3 regions of the Anaerobacillus sp. ABD4_527 genome follow, and region 1 is predicted to be linked to each of the others. Evidence: riboswitches for the same ligand, from Rfam matches in the RefSeq annotation. Region 1 holds a riboswitch; each other region holds the start of a gene.
The links. Region 1 has a riboswitch for lysine ahead of ACXAHI_RS08860 (Na+/H+ antiporter NhaC family protein). Riboswitches for the same ligand answer to the same signal wherever they lie in the genome.
Positions count from the first base shown of each region.

Region 2: another riboswitch for lysine. It lies ahead of ACXAHI_RS06880 (aspartate kinase); the one in region 1 lies ahead of ACXAHI_RS08860 (Na+/H+ antiporter NhaC family protein).
Region 3: another riboswitch for lysine. It lies ahead of lysA (diaminopimelate decarboxylase); the one in region 1 lies ahead of ACXAHI_RS08860 (Na+/H+ antiporter NhaC family protein).

Region 1 is NZ_JBSWXZ010000001.1:1,697,823-1,704,001, forward strand. It holds gene ACXAHI_RS08855 (sodium-dependent transporter) at 1-242, opposite strand, end outside; gene ACXAHI_RS08860 (Na+/H+ antiporter NhaC family protein) at 475-2,046, opposite strand; lysine riboswitch at 2,163-2,343, opposite strand; gene yunB (sporulation protein YunB) at 2,420-3,190, opposite strand; gene ACXAHI_RS08870 (YunC family protein) at 3,294-3,596, opposite strand; gene ACXAHI_RS08875 (bifunctional metallophosphatase/5'-nucleotidase) at 3,671-5,059, opposite strand; gene ACXAHI_RS08880 (sulfite exporter TauE/SafE family protein) at 5,075-5,896, opposite strand; gene ACXAHI_RS08885 (DUF72 domain-containing protein) at 5,912-6,179, opposite strand, start outside.
Region 2 is NZ_JBSWXZ010000001.1:1,293,536-1,299,714, forward strand. It holds gene sdhA (succinate dehydrogenase flavoprotein subunit) at 1-1,632, opposite strand, end outside; gene ACXAHI_RS06870 (succinate dehydrogenase cytochrome b558 subunit) at 1,717-2,325, opposite strand; gene ACXAHI_RS06875 (YslB family protein) at 2,606-3,052, shown strand; gene ACXAHI_RS06880 (aspartate kinase) at 3,090-4,325, opposite strand; lysine riboswitch at 4,469-4,657, opposite strand; gene uvrC (excinuclease ABC subunit UvrC) at 4,737-6,179, opposite strand, start outside.
Region 3 is NZ_JBSWXZ010000001.1:889,138-895,316, reverse strand. It holds gene spoVAC (stage V sporulation protein AC) at 1-254, shown strand, start outside; gene spoVAD (stage V sporulation protein AD) at 271-1,284, shown strand; gene spoVAE (stage V sporulation protein AE) at 1,284-1,634, shown strand; gene spoVAEA (stage V sporulation protein SpoVABEA) at 1,639-2,223, shown strand; gene ACXAHI_RS04705 (spore germination protein) at 2,201-3,694, shown strand; lysine riboswitch at 3,741-3,924, shown strand; gene lysA (diaminopimelate decarboxylase) at 4,029-5,351, shown strand; gene ACXAHI_RS04695 (peptidylprolyl isomerase) at 5,443-5,877, shown strand; FMN riboswitch at 5,903-6,059, shown strand.

The sequences.
Region 1 (6,179 bases):
TTATTCATTCTGAAGAACGAAAGCGGAGCTGAACCTCTGAACTTATGGCCAATCGTAAACTCCAAAATAAGAATCGGAATACCCGCTGTTATTAGTGCAAATAAATATGGTATAAAAAATGCCCCTCCACCGTTATCATATGCAACGGCTGGAAACCTCCAGATGTTACCTAGTCCGATTGCAGAACCAACAGCTGCTAAGATAAAGCCAGCTCTTGTTCCCCACTGAGCTCTTTTTTCCACTTGTATTACCCCCTTAGACGTTGTAACCCTTCTCCATGTTCTCCTCCTCCCAGAAAAAGGTTTAGATTTTTATTTAAATTCTGATTATTTTGTTTATAGTATATCTAGTACTATTGGCCATGTCAAAGCAATCTTTCAGTTAATTTGTAAAATCACTTCGAAAATTAGCCAAAAACACCCCTTTTTTGTAGGATGACATAAAAAAAACAGGAGGATGGTCCCCCCTGTTCGATTATTCGTTCACGGCTTCAACCGTACGATTTTCGTATTTTGTTTTTAGTATATAGACAACAACCGCAAAAACTACTGCTGTTGCAAGCAGCCCAGCAATCGAGCTTCCTGTAAATCCAAGTACAAGATAGCCTACGAGCGCGATTCCAGCTACAGTTAGAGCATAAGGAAGCTGCGTCAACACATGATCGATATGATGGCTTCCGGCACCTGTAGAAGAAAGGATCGTTGTATCAGAAATCGGCGAGCAGTGGTCTCCAAACACCGCTCCCGCTAGTACAGCGGCTAGTACAGGTAGCATATAGGTTGGGTCTGTCGCAGCAGCGATTTCTCCTGCTATCGGAAGCATAATACCGAATGTTCCCCATGATGTTCCAGTAGCAAACGCCATTACGCCTGCTAATAAGAATAAGATTGCTGGAAGGAAACCGATCGCTATATGCTGATCGACTAGACCAGCTAGATATTTACCTGTTCCAAGTGTTCCAATAATCTCGATCAACGTCCATGCAAAGAGAAGGATGTAAACTGCAGGAAGCATCGATTTAATCCCTTCAACGACACCTTTTCCAAACGCTGCTCCTCCCATGTTCTTAAAGAAGAAGAACACTAAAGACGTACCTAAACCGATCAAACCACCGTATAATAACGAAGCTGCAACATCCGTATTCTCAAAAATCGTTAACGGCGTTACGGCAGCATCCGTTCCATTTACAGCCTGAATACCTGTGATGATCATAAAGATGACCGTACCTGCGATCAACATAATGATTGGCCAAGCAAGATCTGCTACTTTCCCCTTATCACTTTCAGGTAAGCCAGTTGTTTCTCCTGGTACAGCACCTTTTGAAGGGTCGAGTACTTCTCCTGTTTTTTGTGCACGGTCTTCATGAACTCTCATCGCCTTAAGGTTAATATCGAAATAGCTTACGAAGAAAACCATTCCAAGTGCGAAGATCGCATATAAATTCATAGGAATCATTTTTATGAAAGCTTCTAGAGCTCCAACACCAACGATGCTGTGTGTAGTAAGAATACCACCTATAATTGCAATAATATAAGCTCCCCAACTAGAAATAGGGGAAATGATACACATCGGAGCAGCAGTTGAATCGATGATATAAGAAAGCTTGGCTCTCGAAACTTTGTGCCTGTCTGTAATAGGACGACTAACATTCCCAACCGCTAGAGAATTGAAGTAATCATCAATAAAAATAATAACTCCAAAGACTGCAGTAACGATTTGAGCACCAGTTCGCGTTTTCACACGCTTCATGGCCCACTCACCGAACGCTCGGCTACCACCTGAAATTGAAATAAATGCAGTCATTATGCCTAATAGAAGTAAGAAGAAAATAATATACATGTTCCAGGTATTTAACCCACCGTCAGAAATAAAAATGCCCTTCACAATCGTATAAATTTCTGTAATAGAACCACCAATACTCCAGTCGTTGATCATCAACGCACCAAGGATAATTCCCACCCCTAGTGAAGGCAAAACCTTCCTGGTTGCCACTACCATCAATAATGCGATGAGCGGCGGAATAATCGAATAAATCGTATTTTCCATATTCACCATCCTTTTCAAGTTATGGTTCACTACTTTTGGATAAACAAAAAAACGGGCAATGACAGGATATGGTCCTATCATTGCCCGTTTTGCGGATACAATGTCAAGTGTCCATCCCGATCAGTAGTTCTCCATTATAAGTAAGCCTCATAATGACAGTTCGACATTTATTCAATGTCGCCCCAACAAAAATAATGTGACGATTATTTCTGCTTCGGCAGATCTCCCTTTCGATGCTGATCATGGATGTCATTCTCCCAACACGTACTAATGAGTATCTGCTCCTCTACCTCATCGTATAAGATAAGGAACATTATTTAGTTTAATACAATTCGTTATTATAGCTTAGTTCTATGTGCTATGCAAACACAATTTATTCCATTCCTCCAATATCGATAGCCGGATCAGGCAATCCTGTACCAGATCCATTATTGTAGAAGTTCGGCACATCTCCTTTGATAAACGTTGCGATTACAGGAATATCCGTTGTAACCACGTCCGAATCGGTAGCAAATGGAATAACGATTTTTACATGCACTTCGATATGGACGCGGATATCAACCCAAGTGTTATTGATCCCTACCTGCTGAATGTTATGTTTGATATCAGACTTCACTTCTCCAATCGCTGTAAATCTTACAGGAACTTTTGGCCCGAAGTTCGCGAGTAACGTATTATTAAACGCTTGCCCGATTGGAATGTTATGGATGATTCCTTTACTTAATGGTACATCTTCATCAACTTGAAGCTCGACCCCATTTTCCTCTGCCCAATAGTCGATCGAGTTATCTTCAACGCTCTTCAAAAACTTTTGCACCTTGTCAGTCGATTGAGCAAGTACTTTATTTACAGCGCTTTGGTTAATTTGTACAATATCTACTTGGTTAACCGTTTCTTTTTTGATCAGCTCTTCTGTGCTATCTGCTTCTTCAACGATTTTTTTGTTGATGGCCTGGTTGATCGCGAGCGTTGCGATTCGGTTCGTTTCTGTTCTAGCTATTTCGATAAGAGTAGGCTTAATACCTTTTTCAACGATCCATAGTCCTTGAACTGTCATAAAAATAAATAGAATGAACGAGATAACAAACACATATCGAAAAGGAAGCGGACCTTTTCGAATGAACCTTCTTCGAGTTCGGAACAAGCCAATATCCTCCCTTCTCCTCAACATGTATATGCGAAGAAAGAAAGAAGTATGGACATATTTTCCCTAAAGAAAAACCACAGCCCGCAAGCTGTGGTTTTTCTTATAACATTTTGAGCATCGCATCTCTTCCAATGGTTCCTACTTTGATGCCCCTTGCCTCTGCTTCAAGCGTTACTGACTCAAGTGGTGCTTCTAGCAGCTGTTCGATGGACCTTACACCAACAGCTCTGCCTGCAATTATTTTGCGATCACTTAACTTTTCATTAAGTAACGCAATATCCAGTGCTCCACACATGATGTAGCCATTTTCATTTGTAACAGCAAGAAAATTAGTCTTAGGTAGCTTCATGCTAATCGCTGTAAATGGATGACCATCGATCATGATAGGTGTAACATTGATCACGTATCCTCCGCCTCCTGACTAACAAGTTGTCATTCTATTTATATGAGCGCGGAGGCATGTTTGACAATCAAAGATTAATATCTATTCTCAAGTCTCCATGCAAGAAGATCCCGAAGCATTTCTGGTAAGTAGTACTTCTTTCTAGCGTGCTTCATCTGCGGATAAAATTTTCCGAAGGTGAACATATCCGCTGTAGCCACTGAATATTCTTTTTCAGGAGATAGCTGATTACCATTATGGAGAATTTCTGTTACGTGATGAAGGCCATCATCCATTACGACTGTTTTAACTTCAAGTCCATCAAAAGCCATGATACCCATGACTTCTCCTCGGAAGCCTAATCCTTTAAACGTCAAATGTACGAGTTCGTCAGACATTGCATATGCGATGATCTCACGTAATTCACTTCCTTTTAGGATAACTTTACATGGATTGACTGGATGTGGACATATACGATGTAGGTCTTCTCTCGACACCTTTCCTTCACTTAAACCATCAAGTAGCATACCTGAATTGATCATTCCAATATCAGCATTGCACCATTCTCTAAGAGCAGCAGACAGCTCGTCAGGAAGGACAGAGCGTCTGAACCACTCTGCTTCTAAGGGTTGTTCAAGACGACATACGACCTCGTCTAATAAGTTTTGTGCATTCGTTCCTAATCGATCCAGCTGTTCCTTTGTCGCTTGATCTTCTTTATGATCACGCACAGAAATCGCATAAGCTTCTGCCTCAACTAACTTGCACTGCTCGGTATCATAGTTCAGGACGACTTCACCTACATAATTTCCGTTCTTACCAGCTTGAGTAATTAATGTACCGTTCACATTCATTCCATGTTTTAGAACATGATGGGTATGAGATCCGATGATCACATCGATTCCTTCGATATCCGTTGCGATCTGCTCGTCGTTTCCGAGTCCCATGTGTGACATCAACACAACTACATCTGCTTTCGAACGCACTTCATCAACGACCTGTTGAAGCATTTCCCATGGAGATTGTATCGACCAGCCAAGAAGACTATAGAACTGCTCATATGGAATCGTTATCCCTATGAGTCCAACCTTAACGCCATCTTTCTCATTGATCGCGTACGGAACTGCCCAGGCAGGTCTCGCTCCATCAGAGTGGAATAAGTTCGAAACGATGACTTGAAAATTGGCATCAGTGTATAGCTCATCCAATTCTTGTTTTGAAAATGTGATTCCCTCGTTATTTCCAATCGTTGCATAATCGTATTTTAGTTCATTTAGTAAATGTACATTTCCCTTTCCCGAGGTCCCCTCAGTAATCGGGTGAACTTTATCCGCGTGATCACCAAGATCTAACAATAAGTAATGATTATGATGATAATCATGAATTCTTTTTCTATCTTTTATATAGCCAGCCACCTTAGGCCAATTCTCAAAGTGACTATGAAGATCGTTCGTATAATATAAATGTACCTTTTTTGAAGTCAAGACACTCTTCCTTTCTTAACCCGTCATTCCCTGCCAGACCAATCGTATCCCGACGAGAATTAACATCCACCTTAAAATAACGACAATCGTATTATCTGACAGTTTCTGATTAATGAAAGAGCCACATTTTGCCCCAATCCATGCGCCTGGAACTAATCCAATCAATAAAGATCCTGCGATATTCCCAAGGGCTAAATGCGTCATCGTACCGATTATACTCGATAGAAAGATCATAAACATCGATGTTGCAACTGCTATAGAGGTTGGAAAACCAAATAATAAGATCATGGCAGGAACCATCAACGACCCACCGCCGATACCGAAAAGCCCTGATAGAATCCCAACGATAAACGAAACAACTAAGGCAGCTATTACTGAAAACCGATATTCACTAGCGTTCCCATCCAAATCAGTAATCGATCGCGAAAAACGTCCATCTAACTTCAATGGTCGCAAACGTCCCCTTACCATTAATAATATGGAAACAAGCACCATAAATACCCCAAAATATACAGAAAATTGATCAACGGCGATAAATTTGTTTAACCAAGCTCCTGCAATTGCACCAGGACCGCTTCCAAGAAAAAACAAGCCACCACTTTTATAATCGACTGTCTTTTTCTTCATATAAGACAATGTTGATGATAATCCAATCGCTACCAGTACGACGATCGAGCTACCTACGATAAGCTGTGGAGATAACTCAGGTAGCCAATTCGTATACTTATCTATGATCAAAAGCCCAGGAACAATGATGATCCCTCCACCAAGACCAACCAAACTTCCTATCGTACCCGCAGCTAATCCGATAAAGAATAATAAGACCCAAGTTAACATGAAAAGAACTCCTTATTAGTCGAAAAGATCAAGTTGTCTTGGGTTAAGGTTCGTATACTCGATATCAAGCATTCGAATCATCTCTTTCGCATTCCCCGACGCATGACCACCAGAATTATTATTGAATAGTATATACACATTCTTACATTCTTTTCGTAGCTGCTCAATTCTTTCTTTCCATTCCTTAAGCTCATTTTTATCATACTCATAAAGATAGCGGACTTCTCGCCACTTTTGATTGTTCCCAGGGTTCCGCCACCCATTAACATTTCTTCCATGAAGT
Region 2 (6,179 bases), 400 kb from region 1:
CTCTTCATCATTACGATCTGGGAATTCTGGTTTATAATGCGCTCCACGGCTCTCATTACGGTTGTATGCACCTTGAGTAATGACACGTGCAAGCTGAAGCATGTTTGAAAGCTGACGAGTGAAAGAAGCTCCCTGGTTACTCCACTTGGATGTATCATTAATATTGATGTTCTCGTAACGCTCCATCAATTCTTGGATCTTGTTATCCGTCTCTAATAGCTTCTCGTTATCTCTAACTACCGTTACGTTTGCAGTCATCCATTCACCAAGTTCTTTATGAATCTGGTAAGCATTCTCAGTTCCATCCATCTTCAAGATCGCATCTTGCTTGGACTGTTCTTCTTGTTGATGACTTTCAAATAGAGAAGAAGGCATATCTTCAACTGTGTTCTCAAGACCATTGATATATTCCACTGCATTTGGTCCAGCTACCATTCCTCCGTAAATAGAAGAAAGCAACGAGTTAGCACCAAGACGGTTTCCGCCATGCTGTGAATAATCACACTCTCCAGCAGCAAACAGACCTGGGATATTCGTTTGTTGATTGAAATCTACCCATAGGCCACCCATTGAATAGTGAACTGCAGGGAATATTTTCATAGGGACTTTTCTAGGGTCATCCCCCATGAACTTTTCATAGATCTCGATAATTCCACCGAGCTTAATATCAAGCTCTTTCGAGTCTTTATGTGAGAGATCTAGATATACCATGTTCTCCCCGTTGATTCCTAGTTTCTGACGTACACATACGTCAAAAATCTCCCTTGTTGCAATGTCTCGAGGTACGAGGTTTCCGTATGCAGGATACTTCTCTTCAAGGAAGTACCATGGTTTACCATCTTTGTATGTCCATACTCGTCCACCCTCACCACGAGCAGACTCACTCATAAGACGGAGTTTGTCATCTCCTGGGATCGCTGTTGGATGGATTTGAATGAATTCACCATTCGAGTAGATCGCACCCTGCTGGTAAAGAGCTCCAGCAGCAGAACCAGTATTGATGACAGAGTTTGTACTCTTACCAAAAATGATTCCCGGACCACCAGTAGCCATGATAACTGCATCAGCTTTAAAGCTTCTAATCTCGGAAGTCGTTAGGTTTTCACCAACCATTCCGCGACACACACCGCTGTCATCGATAATAGCAGATAAGAATTCCCAGCCTTCGTATTTATTAACAAGGCCGGCTACTTCATGGCGACGAACCTGCTCATCAAGCGCATAAAGTAGTTGTTGACCTGTCGTTGCACCCGCAAAAGCAGTACGGTGATGCTGCGTACCACCAAAGCGACGAAAGTCAAGAAGTCCTTCAGGTGTTCTGTTGAACATAACGCCCATGCGGTCCATCAAGTGGATGATTCCAGGCGCTGCATCACACATCGCCTTAACAGGAGGTTGGTTCGCTAGGAAATCTCCTCCGTAGACAGTATCATCGAAATGTTCCCAAGGAGAGTCTCCCTCTCCTTTTGTATTAACAGCTCCGTTAATTCCACCCTGTGCACAAACAGAGTGAGAACGTTTAACCGGAACGATTGAAATGAGATCGACACTAACTCCAGCTTCAGCGGCTTTAATAGTAGCCATTAAACCGGCTAATCCGCCTCCGACTACAATAATTTTACCATTACTCATAAGAACGGTTCCCCCTTAAATGCTAGCTCTTACTGAAGGATATGTACCCTTTCAGTATGGTGGTGAAGACAGTTCGTTTGTTGCTTAAACAAATGCGAAAATCGCGCGTATACCAACGACTGAAAGAGCAAGAAAGATAGCCATTGTTACATATGTCATTGCACGCTGAGATTTCGGTGTTACTGTAAAGCCCCAGCTTACGAAGAAGGACCATAGACCATTCGCAAAGTGGAATACCGTTCCAATTACTCCAACGATGTAGAAGATCAACATCCAAGGATTAGCTAGTATGTCCACCATCATCTGATAGTTAACTTCTGCACCCATCGCAGCCTGAATTCTAGTTTGCCATACATGCCAGGTTACGAAAATTAAAACAATTATTCCTGAGATCCGCTGCATATAAAACATCCAATTTCGTAGATAGCCATATCTACTTACATTATTCTTGGATTGAAATGCGATATAAACACCATAAATCGCATGGAATAATAGCGGTAAGAAAATAACAAAGATTTCAAGGAAATACCTGAAAGGTAAAGATTCCATGAAATGAGCAGCTTCGTTAAATGCCTCTGGACCTCTCGTTGCGAAGTGGTTTACTGTTAGATGCTGCGTAACATAGAGTCCCAGTGGAATTACTCCTAGAAGCGAATGCAATTTTCGGCTGACAAAGTCTCGACTTGCGGCCATGTTTTGTGTGTCCCCCTTTTAAGTTGTTAAGCTACCATCTGCCACTGCATATTCTACTATAAAAGCCTTTGCATGCACAGAAATCATCGCTTTCTGTCGATTTATATGTGACATATTCATTGTACTCCCATCATTTAGGAGCGTCAAGAAAACGCGTACATTTTGAGTTTTCTAAATTCCTAGATGAAATTTGCTAGGATATTATTCCTCTCTTTTCCTGTATGTATGGAGGAATCGCTTCCAAACCGTTATAATGATATGAGACGAATTGGAGGAGTTTATGTTTAAAAAGCGCACGAATACCATCGATTATAGTCATGAAGTAACCACAACAGCTTTTGGATATGAGCTTTTTAGAGAAGTTCTTCTTCCTGAGCTATTAGGGACTGAACAAGCGAACATCCTTTATTGGACTGGTAAAGATATCGCAAGGAAATTCCCTCTATCTACAAGAGAAGAAATCGAGCAATTTTTTAAAGATGCAGGATGGGGTGCTCTAACCATCGCACAAGAAAAAAAGAATGAGGTCTCTTACTTACTTCAGTCACCATTAATAGAAGAAAGAAAAAAAACTAGTCGAAATGATTGTTATCAGTTAGAAGCTGGTTTTCTTGCTGAACAATTTCAATACATGCTGCAGTGCATAACGGAAGCTTATGAAACGAGTAAGAAAAACGAAATCCAAATCACAATCAAATGGGATCCAAAAGATAAAATCGAATCATGATTGCAAAAAGGGAGGCCAAGGTGGCCTCCTTATTTTTTTATAACTGCTTAACAGGTGTTCTTTCATCCAATTGGAATTGATCGTGTAATGTCTCGATCGCATAGATCATCTTATCCTCAGGTACGATTGTAGATACCTTAATTTCAGAGGTGCTTACCATTTTGATCTCAACATCATGTTCAGCAAGAACTTCAAACATCTGTGCAGCTACACCAGGATTTGAAATCATACCTGAACCAACGATAGAAACTTTCGACAGTCCAGACTCATAGAAAATGTTTTCATATGGTAGTTTGACTTCAAGGCGACGCAAAACATCTAACGTTAAATCAAGTGAAGCTGTTTCGATCGAGAACGATATACTAGTCGTATTTTTCTCGCTTGTACTCTGAATGATGATATCTACATTAATACCATTTGATGCAAGTGATGAAAACAACGATGGAAGTGTCGTGATCTCATTCGGAAGACCAGATATCGTTATTTTTGTCACATTGCTTTCAAACGCAAGCCCTCTCACTACCAAATTTTGTTCCATGGATGCGACCTCCTCAATTATGGTTCCTACTTCGTTTGTAAAACTTGAGCGTACCTCAAGTGGAATATTGTAATTTTTTGCGAACTCTACCGCTCTAGGATGAAGAACCCCTGCACCAAGGTTTGCCAATTCGAGCATTTCGTCATATGAAATCGTTGACAGTTTGCGTGCGCCTTTAACGTATCTTGGGTCTGTTGTGTAAACCCCATCTACATCTGTGTAGATTTCACATCGCTCTGCTTTCAGTGCAGCTCCGATTGCAACAGCAGTGGTGTCGGATCCACCTCTCCCCAATGTCGCGATGTCATCTGTGTCAGAAAGACCCTGGAAGCCAGCAACGATGACAATCTTTCCTTCTGCAAGATGCTGATTCATCCTTTTGGCATCAATATCCAAAATCCTCGCGTTTCCATGGACAGATTCTGTTTTAAGTCCTGCTTGCCACCCTGTAAGTGAAACGGCTTCGTAACCCTTCTCATGAAGCGCCATTGCAAGAAGAGCGGTTGTTACTTGCTCTCCAGTTGTAAGCAGCATATCTAGTTCTCTTTTGGAGGGATTGTTTGTGATGCTTTTTGATAATCCCACTAGTTCATCTGTGGTTTTCCCCATAGCAGAAACAACTGCTACAACTTCATCCCCTGCATCAACTGCTTCAGCAAGCCTCAATGCGACGTTCTTTACTTTCTCAACATCTCCAACAGATGTTCCACCAAATTTCATTACTCGAAGTCCCACTCTCTCCATCCTTTCCACTCTATAACTGTATTTCTCACTCACAATTAGTTTCTTGAATAAGTAATTTAGGCTCTCTCTATATACAAAAAAACAACAATGAGAAAAACCTCACTGTTGTTTTCGTAATTCAAGAAAACGTCCCTGTGTGAGATAGTTCTCCATTCAACCCCCGGGAAGGAATTGAATGACAGCTCTGCACTTCTTCAATGCAGGTCCAGCTAAAGGTGAATAAGCACCTATTCGCTTCGGCAAATTCCCCTTTCAACTCACGTCAACAAGTCTTATCACTCTCAGTTGAGTTTACTGATGGTTTTTGCGCCTCTACCATCACTTCAATTTATCGAAGTGTGGAACTATTAAATTTTCACTATTATAACGAACTATGAGATACGCCGCAATACAATTTCACAATTAATTTTCTTTTTGCTTGAAACGAGCCATCAATTCTTCAGCAACATTCTTCGGTAAACCAGCTTCTTGTAGACCATCTACGCCAGCTTCCTTCATTTTCTTGATCGATCCAAAATAATTTAAGAGTTTCTTTTTACGCTTCTGTCCGATACCGGGGACTTCATCTAAACTAGATTTCAGCATCGATTTTCCACGGAGCTGACGATGGAACGATATCGCAAAACGATGGACTTCATCCTGAATTCTCTGTAGTAAATAGAACTCCTGACTATTTCTAGGAAGGTAAACATCCTCTGGAGGGTCTCCGATCAATAAGTGGGATGTTCGGTGCTTCTCATCTTTGGTTAACGAACAAACCGGAATATCTAGACCAAGCTCATTTTCTAAAACGTCTTTAGATGCTTGAATCTGAGCGATGCCGCCATCGATAATAATTAAATCTGGGAGTGGCCCGTTTTCTTTAAGTAACCTTGTGTATCTTCTCCTAACGACCTCTTTCATCGAGCCAACATCGTTTGGACCTTCTACTGTTTTTATCTTGTATTTTCGATATTCGTTCTTCTTCGGTTTACCATCTAAAAACACAACCATCGCTGAAACAGGGTTTGTTCCTTGAATATTCGAATTATCGAAGGCCTCTATTCGAAGAGGTGCTTCTATTCCTAATTGTTCACCAAGATTCTCAACCGCATTGATTGTCCTCTTCTCATCTCGCTCAATCAGAGAAAACTTTTCATTGAGTGCGATATTAGCATTTTTTATCGTCAATTCAACTAGCTCTTTCTTCTTCCCTCTTTTCGGCTGATGAACCGGAATATGAAGAAGATCTTCTGCTAATTGAGCATCGATTGTATTAGGTAAAAGGATCTCCTTAGGCTTAGGGTGATTCTTCTGTAGATAGAACTGACCAAGGTATGTTAAAAAGTCCTCCTCAGGTTCATTATAGAACGGAAAGAGCGATACATCTCGTTCTATGAGTTTGCCCTGACGTACAAAAAAGACTTGAACACACATCCAGCCTTTATCAAAACTATACCCAAAGATATCACGATCGAGGCCATCGTTCGTTTGAATCGTTTGAGCTTCCATCACTTTCTCAATATGGTACATGAGATCACGGTATTCCTTTGCACGCTCAAAATCCAAGTTTTCAGAAGCGCTCACCATCTTACGTTCTAAATCTTGTTTGACCTCCTGGTGACCACCATTTAAAAACTTCGTGATTCCGTCGATCATTTCTTTGTTCTGCTCTTTCGTAACTTCTTTTACACAAGGCGCAAGACATTGGCCGATATGGTAATACAAACAGACTCGATCTGGCATCTTCCGGCACTTTCTTAGCGGATAGATGCGATCGAGCAATTTCTTTGTAGCACTTGCAGCATAAGCATTCGGATATGGACCAAAGTACTTACCTTTGTCTTTCTTTATTTTCCTTGTCGT
Region 3 (6,179 bases), 810 kb from region 1:
TCCTTATCTCAGCTTTACTTACTGGTTTCGGTGTATACGATAAGATTGGACAGTTTGCGGGTGCGGGTTCAGCTGTTCCCGTAACAGGTTTTGCAAATTCGATTACAAGTGCTGCTCTCGAACATAAAAGTGAAGGAATCGTTTTAGGGGTCGCAACAAACATGTTTAAGCTCGCTGGGTCTGTCATCGTTTTCGGGGTTGTTGCAGCTTATTTGGTAGGAATTGTCCGGCTAATTTTCAGAGCGTTGTTGTAAGTAAGGAGAGAGTCGAATGAAAATTGGAAAACAAACGTGGAAGTTCTCTAATGTATATGTACAATCTGTTGGCACAGCAGTTGGTCCCAAGGAAGCTGAAGGTCCTTTAGGTGAATGTTTCGATGTGACTTATGACAATCTTCATTGTAATGAGGAGAATTGGGAGTTAGCCGAAAGAAAGCTTCTGGAAGACTCGATTACAAACTGTTTAAGCAAAAAAGGTTATTCAAAGGAAGATGTAGACATTTATGTTTCTGGAGATCTTTTAAATCAGATCGTAAGTGCGACCTATTCTGCAAGGGCATTACAAATTCCCTTCTTAGGAGTATTCGGAGCATGCTCGACCTCGATGGAATCCCTTGCATTAGCATCCTCTTTAGTAGAGGGAGGATTTGCGACATCTGCTATAGCTGGCGTTAGTAGTCATAATGCGACTGCTGAAAGGCAGTTTCGCTATCCAACAGAATACGGTGGGCAGAAGCCGGGAACTGCAACATCTACCGTTACTGGTGCAGGTGCGGTACTGATCGGTACAGACGCTACCAACATCAAGATTACTTCTGCAACTGTTGGAAGAGTCGTTGATTGGGGGGTGAAAGACCCGTTCGATATGGGTTCTGCGATGGCTCCTGCTGCAGCGGATACGATTGCTACTCACTTTAAAGATCTCGATATTGAGCCGACTGAATACGACTTGATCGTTACTGGTGACTTATCAGCAGTCGGTTCACCCATCGTCAGAGACTTGCTGTTAGAAGATGGATATGACATTACCAATAATCACAATGATTGTGGGTTGATGGTCTATCGCCCAGATCAAGAAGAAGTTTTTGCTGGAGGCAGTGGATGTGCATGTTCTGCGGTTGTAACGTATGGCCACCTTATGGATTTATTGAAAAAGGGGCGATATACCAAGATTTTAGTCGTTGCAACAGGATGCCTTCATAGCCCGGTTATGGTTCAACAGAAAGAAAGCATGCCAGCCATTGCACATGCTGTAGTTTTTGAAAGAATAGGAAGTGGTCAATAATGGAATATTTCCTTGCATTCGCTGTCGGAGGAGCAATCTGTGTGATAGGTCAACTTTTATTAGACATCTTTAAACTAACCCCTGCACACGTTATGTCGTCCTTCGTCGTCTCTGGAGCGATATTAGACGGATTTGGTATTTACGATAAGTTGATTGAATTTGCGGGGGCAGGAGCAACCGTTCCAATTACAAGCTTTGGGCATTCTTTGCTACATGGAGCCATGCAAAAGGGAGAAGAACACGGCTTTATCGGAATAGGGATGGGGATTTTTCAATTAACGTCAGCTGGTATTTCGTCAGCGATCGTATTCGGTTTTATTGTTGCCATACTGTTTAAACCAAAGGGGTGAAGATATGAATCATAAGCGGAGGGTTATTTTTGTTACTGACGGTGATCTATATGCTCAACAGGCTATTGAAACAGTAGCCTCAGAACTTGGCGGAAGATGTATCAGTCAATCGGCTGGTAACCCTACACCGCTTGCTGGATACGAAATTGTATCACTTATATCTCAAACCCCTCATGACCCCGTGTTTGTCATGTTTGATGACAGTGGCTACCAAGGTGAAGGGTACGGTGAACTTGCGATGCAGTACGTTGCTTCTGATCCAAACATAGAGGTTTTAGGAGCGATCGCTGTGGCATCGAGAACCCACTTTTCTGAATGGACAAAAGTGAATGTTTCCATCGACCGGTTTGGAGAGCTTACCGAATTTGGTGTGGATAAAAATGGACTCCCTGATATGGAAATCGGAAGAATAGATGGAGACACGGTATCGATCCTTGATAAATTGGACCTTCCAATCGTTGTGGGAGTCGGTGATATTGGTAAGATGTCAGGTTATGATGATCCGTCAAAAGGGTCACCGATTACAAGGAAAGCGGTTCAAATTCTTCTAGAAAGGAGTGGGATAGATGAGTTCAAAAACGAAGGATAAACAAAAAATCTTTAAAAAGATAAAAGAAAACGAAAAGTTCATGGAAAAGTCGATTGGTATTGGGAAGAGTTTTGACGTAGGCGTTAGGAAAATAAAAATATTAAACAAAGATGTGTACTTTTACTACTGTACAGGACTTTGTGATACATCCATCATAGTAGAAATCATGCGTGAATTGATGTATACAGACGAACATCACCGTCTGACTGCGCAGTTTGAAAAAGTGATTCACAATCACTTGCCACATCAGCAAGTGTCTACAGTAGATAACTTTGATGAAGTGGTAGATCAAGTTCTTTCAGGGTTAATCGCTGTTTTTATGGACGGCGAAGAACAGGCGTATATCATCGACGTTCGTAAGTATCCAGGTAGAACACCGCAAGAGCCCGACACAGAAAAGGTCATCCGCGGTTCGAGAGATGGGTACACAGAGAATATCATTGAAAATACCGCGTTAACACGTCGGAGAATACGTGATGGAAAACTTAGGAATGTGATCATGCAAGTTGGAGAACGATCTAAAACAGATATTTGCATAACTTATTTAGAGGATGTGGCAAATCCTAACCTAGTCGAAATCGTAACGAAAAAGTTAAAAGAAATCAATATCGATGGTTTACCGATGGCTGATAAAGCCATAGAAGAATTTTTGGTGCATCAAGCAGGCAATCCATTCCCTCTAGTGAGGTATACGGAAAGACCCGACGTTGCTGCGTCTCATTTATTGGAAGGTCATGTGCTGATCATCGTAGATACTTCACCGAGTGTTATCATCACGCCCACGACATTTTTCCATCACGTTCAGCACGCGGAGGAATATCGAGAAGCACCTTTAGCTGGTGCATTTCTTAGATGGGTTCGATTTGGTGGTATGCTTGCTGCATTGCTCCTTTTGCCACTATGGCTGCTGTTCGTATATGAACCGGAACTACTTCCAAAAACGATCGATTTTATCGGACCGAATGAAAAAACCAATGTTCCTATATTTGTTCAAATCGTTCTAGCCGAACTTGGTATAGAGACTTTGAGGATGGCCGCCATCCATACCCCTACGCCACTTTCAACAGCTATGGGCTTGATTGCAGCGGTTCTAATCGGGCAAATCGCCATCGACGTTGGTCTATTCGTGCCAGAGGTTATCCTTTATGTTTCGATCGCGGCAATCGGTTCTTATGCGACGCCAAGCTATGAACTTGCAATCGCGAACAAATTGATTCGGCTCTTATTATTGTTTCTCGTCTATTTCTTCCGAGTCCCAGGCTACATGATCGGCGTTACTTTGACGATATTGTTTTTAATAAGTTTACGCCCGCTCAATACACCGTATTTGTGGCCGTTCGTCCCGTTTAACGCAAAAGCGTTCTTACAGATTCTAATTAGAGTTTCCGTGCCATTAACGAAGCTAAGACCAAGTATCACGCAGCCTCAAAATAAAAAGAAGCAAGAGGACGAACCACTTGCTGAATCTTAAAAAGTGTGATAATTTAATTTTTAATAGAATAGACCTCATTGAATGTAATGGGGATAGAGGCGCAATGAGAATGAGTACGATATCTGAGCATATAATGGGTTGCGATGAAGGTATCTGAAAGGTCAAATTGCCGAAGTGGAGAAAGGTCCATCCTTCTTCTGCTGGGCTGTAGTTGAATAAGCTGCAGACTGTCACTGTTATCTATATTGCAGTGGTGAGCTAATCCAACTCGTGGGGATACGGAGCAAAACAGCCAATGTATCTATAAGTTGGCTGTTTGTTTTTTTATGTAGTGGGAGCTCGCTTACTGAATAAAGCGAGAGGGGAGAATATCGTGCACTTATTTGGTACAGCAGAAATTTCAGAAAACGGTCACTATACAATCGGAGGTGTCGATACATTTCAGCTAGCGAAAACGTACGGCACGGCATTGTACGTCTACGATGTGGCACTGATTCGAGAGAAAGCAAGAGCATTTAAAGAGGCTTTTGAGAAAAAGCAATTAAACTATCAGGTTGCGTATGCGAGTAAAGCATTCTCTTGTATAGCGATGATTCAACTTGCAGAAGAAGAAGGGTTGAGTCTTGATGTTGTCTCTGGAGGAGAATTATATACGGCTTTACAAGCAGGATTTCCAGTAGACCGGATTCACTTTCATGGTAACAATAAAAGCGAAAGAGAAATTAGGATGGCTCTGAAAGCTGGGATTGGTTGTTTTGTAGTCGATAACTTTTATGAGCTTTCGTTACTCGAACAGTTAGCAGCAGAAGAAGAAGTTTCAACGAACGTGCTCTTAAGAATAACGCCTGGAATCGAAGCGCACACACATGACTATATTCTAACGGGTCAAGAAGATTCAAAGTTTGGATTCGATTTACAGAGTGGTCAAGTAGAGCAAGCGATCGATACAGCGTTAAAAATGAGTAACATTCACCTGCTTGGTCTTCATTGCCATATCGGATCACAAATTTTTGAAACGACCGGATTTGTGATGGCGATCGACAAGATCTATAGTTACCTCCATCGCTGGAATGAAACGTTTGGGTATGAGCCTCAGGTGCTGAATTTAGGTGGCGGGTTTGGTATTCGATACAACCACGAAGATCAACCGATTTCTCCACAGAACTACATCGATGCCATGACGGATGCTGTAAAAAAGCAAATTGAGCATAGCAACATGTCGATGCCAGAAATCTGGATAGAACCTGGTCGCTCTCTTGTCGGTGAAGCTGGGTCTACATTGTACACCGTTGGCTCTCATAAAAATGTTCCTGAACTTAGGAATTACCTTGCTGTTGATGGGGGAATGAGTGACAATCTTCGTCCTGCTTTATATAACGCAAAGTATGAGGCATCGATCGTAAATCGAATGAATGAACCGAAAGATCACCTGTATTCGATCGCAGGAAAGTGCTGCGAATCGGGTGATATGTTGATTTGGGACTGTCAGCTTCAGCGAGCGATTGCTGGGGATGTGATGGTTGTCTTTTCAACCGGAGCATATGGGTATTCGATGGCGAATAATTACAATCGACTACCAAAGCCAGCTGTTGTTTTTGTTGAAGACGGGGAAGCTAGCCTTGTAGTTGAAAGAGAATCATATGAAGATTTGATTCAATATGACAGACCGTTAAAAAAAATGGTTATATCAAAATAGTTTCTTAAAGTTAATTAATATGGTAAATGAATCTCTTATGCTATAATGAAAGAGCTTTTAAGCAAATTGTTTACGCAGGAGGATATTTTTAATGAAAAAAGGTTCAATCGCATTTGAAAATGGCGAAGTAATTCAAATTGAATTCTTCCCAGAAGAAGCGCCAAACACTGTGGCTAACTTTGAAAAACTAGCAAATGAAGGCTTTTATAACGGTGTTAACTTCCATCGTGTCATTCCTGGATTCGTTGCACAAGGTGGAGACCCAACAGGAACTGGAATGGGCGGCCCTGGCTATACAATCGATTGTGAAACAGAAGGTAATCCTCATAAACATGTAGCGGGATCCCTTTCTATGGCTCATGCTGGTAAAAACACAGGTGGAAGTCAGTTCTTCTTAGTACATGAACCACAGCCTCACCTTGATGGTGTTCATACTGTATTCGGTCAAGTAACAGAAGGCATGGATACTGTTCTACGCATCAAACAAGGCGATGTGATGAAAGAAGTTAAAGTCTGGGAAGAGTAAGTTTCTAGACTTACAATTAAATAAAACTTTCCTTCGGGGTAGGGTGAGATTCCCAACCGGCGGTAATGCTTGATCACTCTATCGAGTAATCAACTAAGTCCGTGACCCGTTTGCGTCTTGTAAACGGTGGATCTGGTGAAAGACCAGGACCGACAGTATAGTCTGGATGGGAGAAGGAGTAAAAGTTTGCCGATCCTTTTGAAAAAGTACGTTCAAAAGGCTTATTTGGTATACTCTTTTTAAAGCCTCCCTATCTAATAGGGAGGCTTTTTTTATCTCTTAACCCCAATTGATTCGTTAGG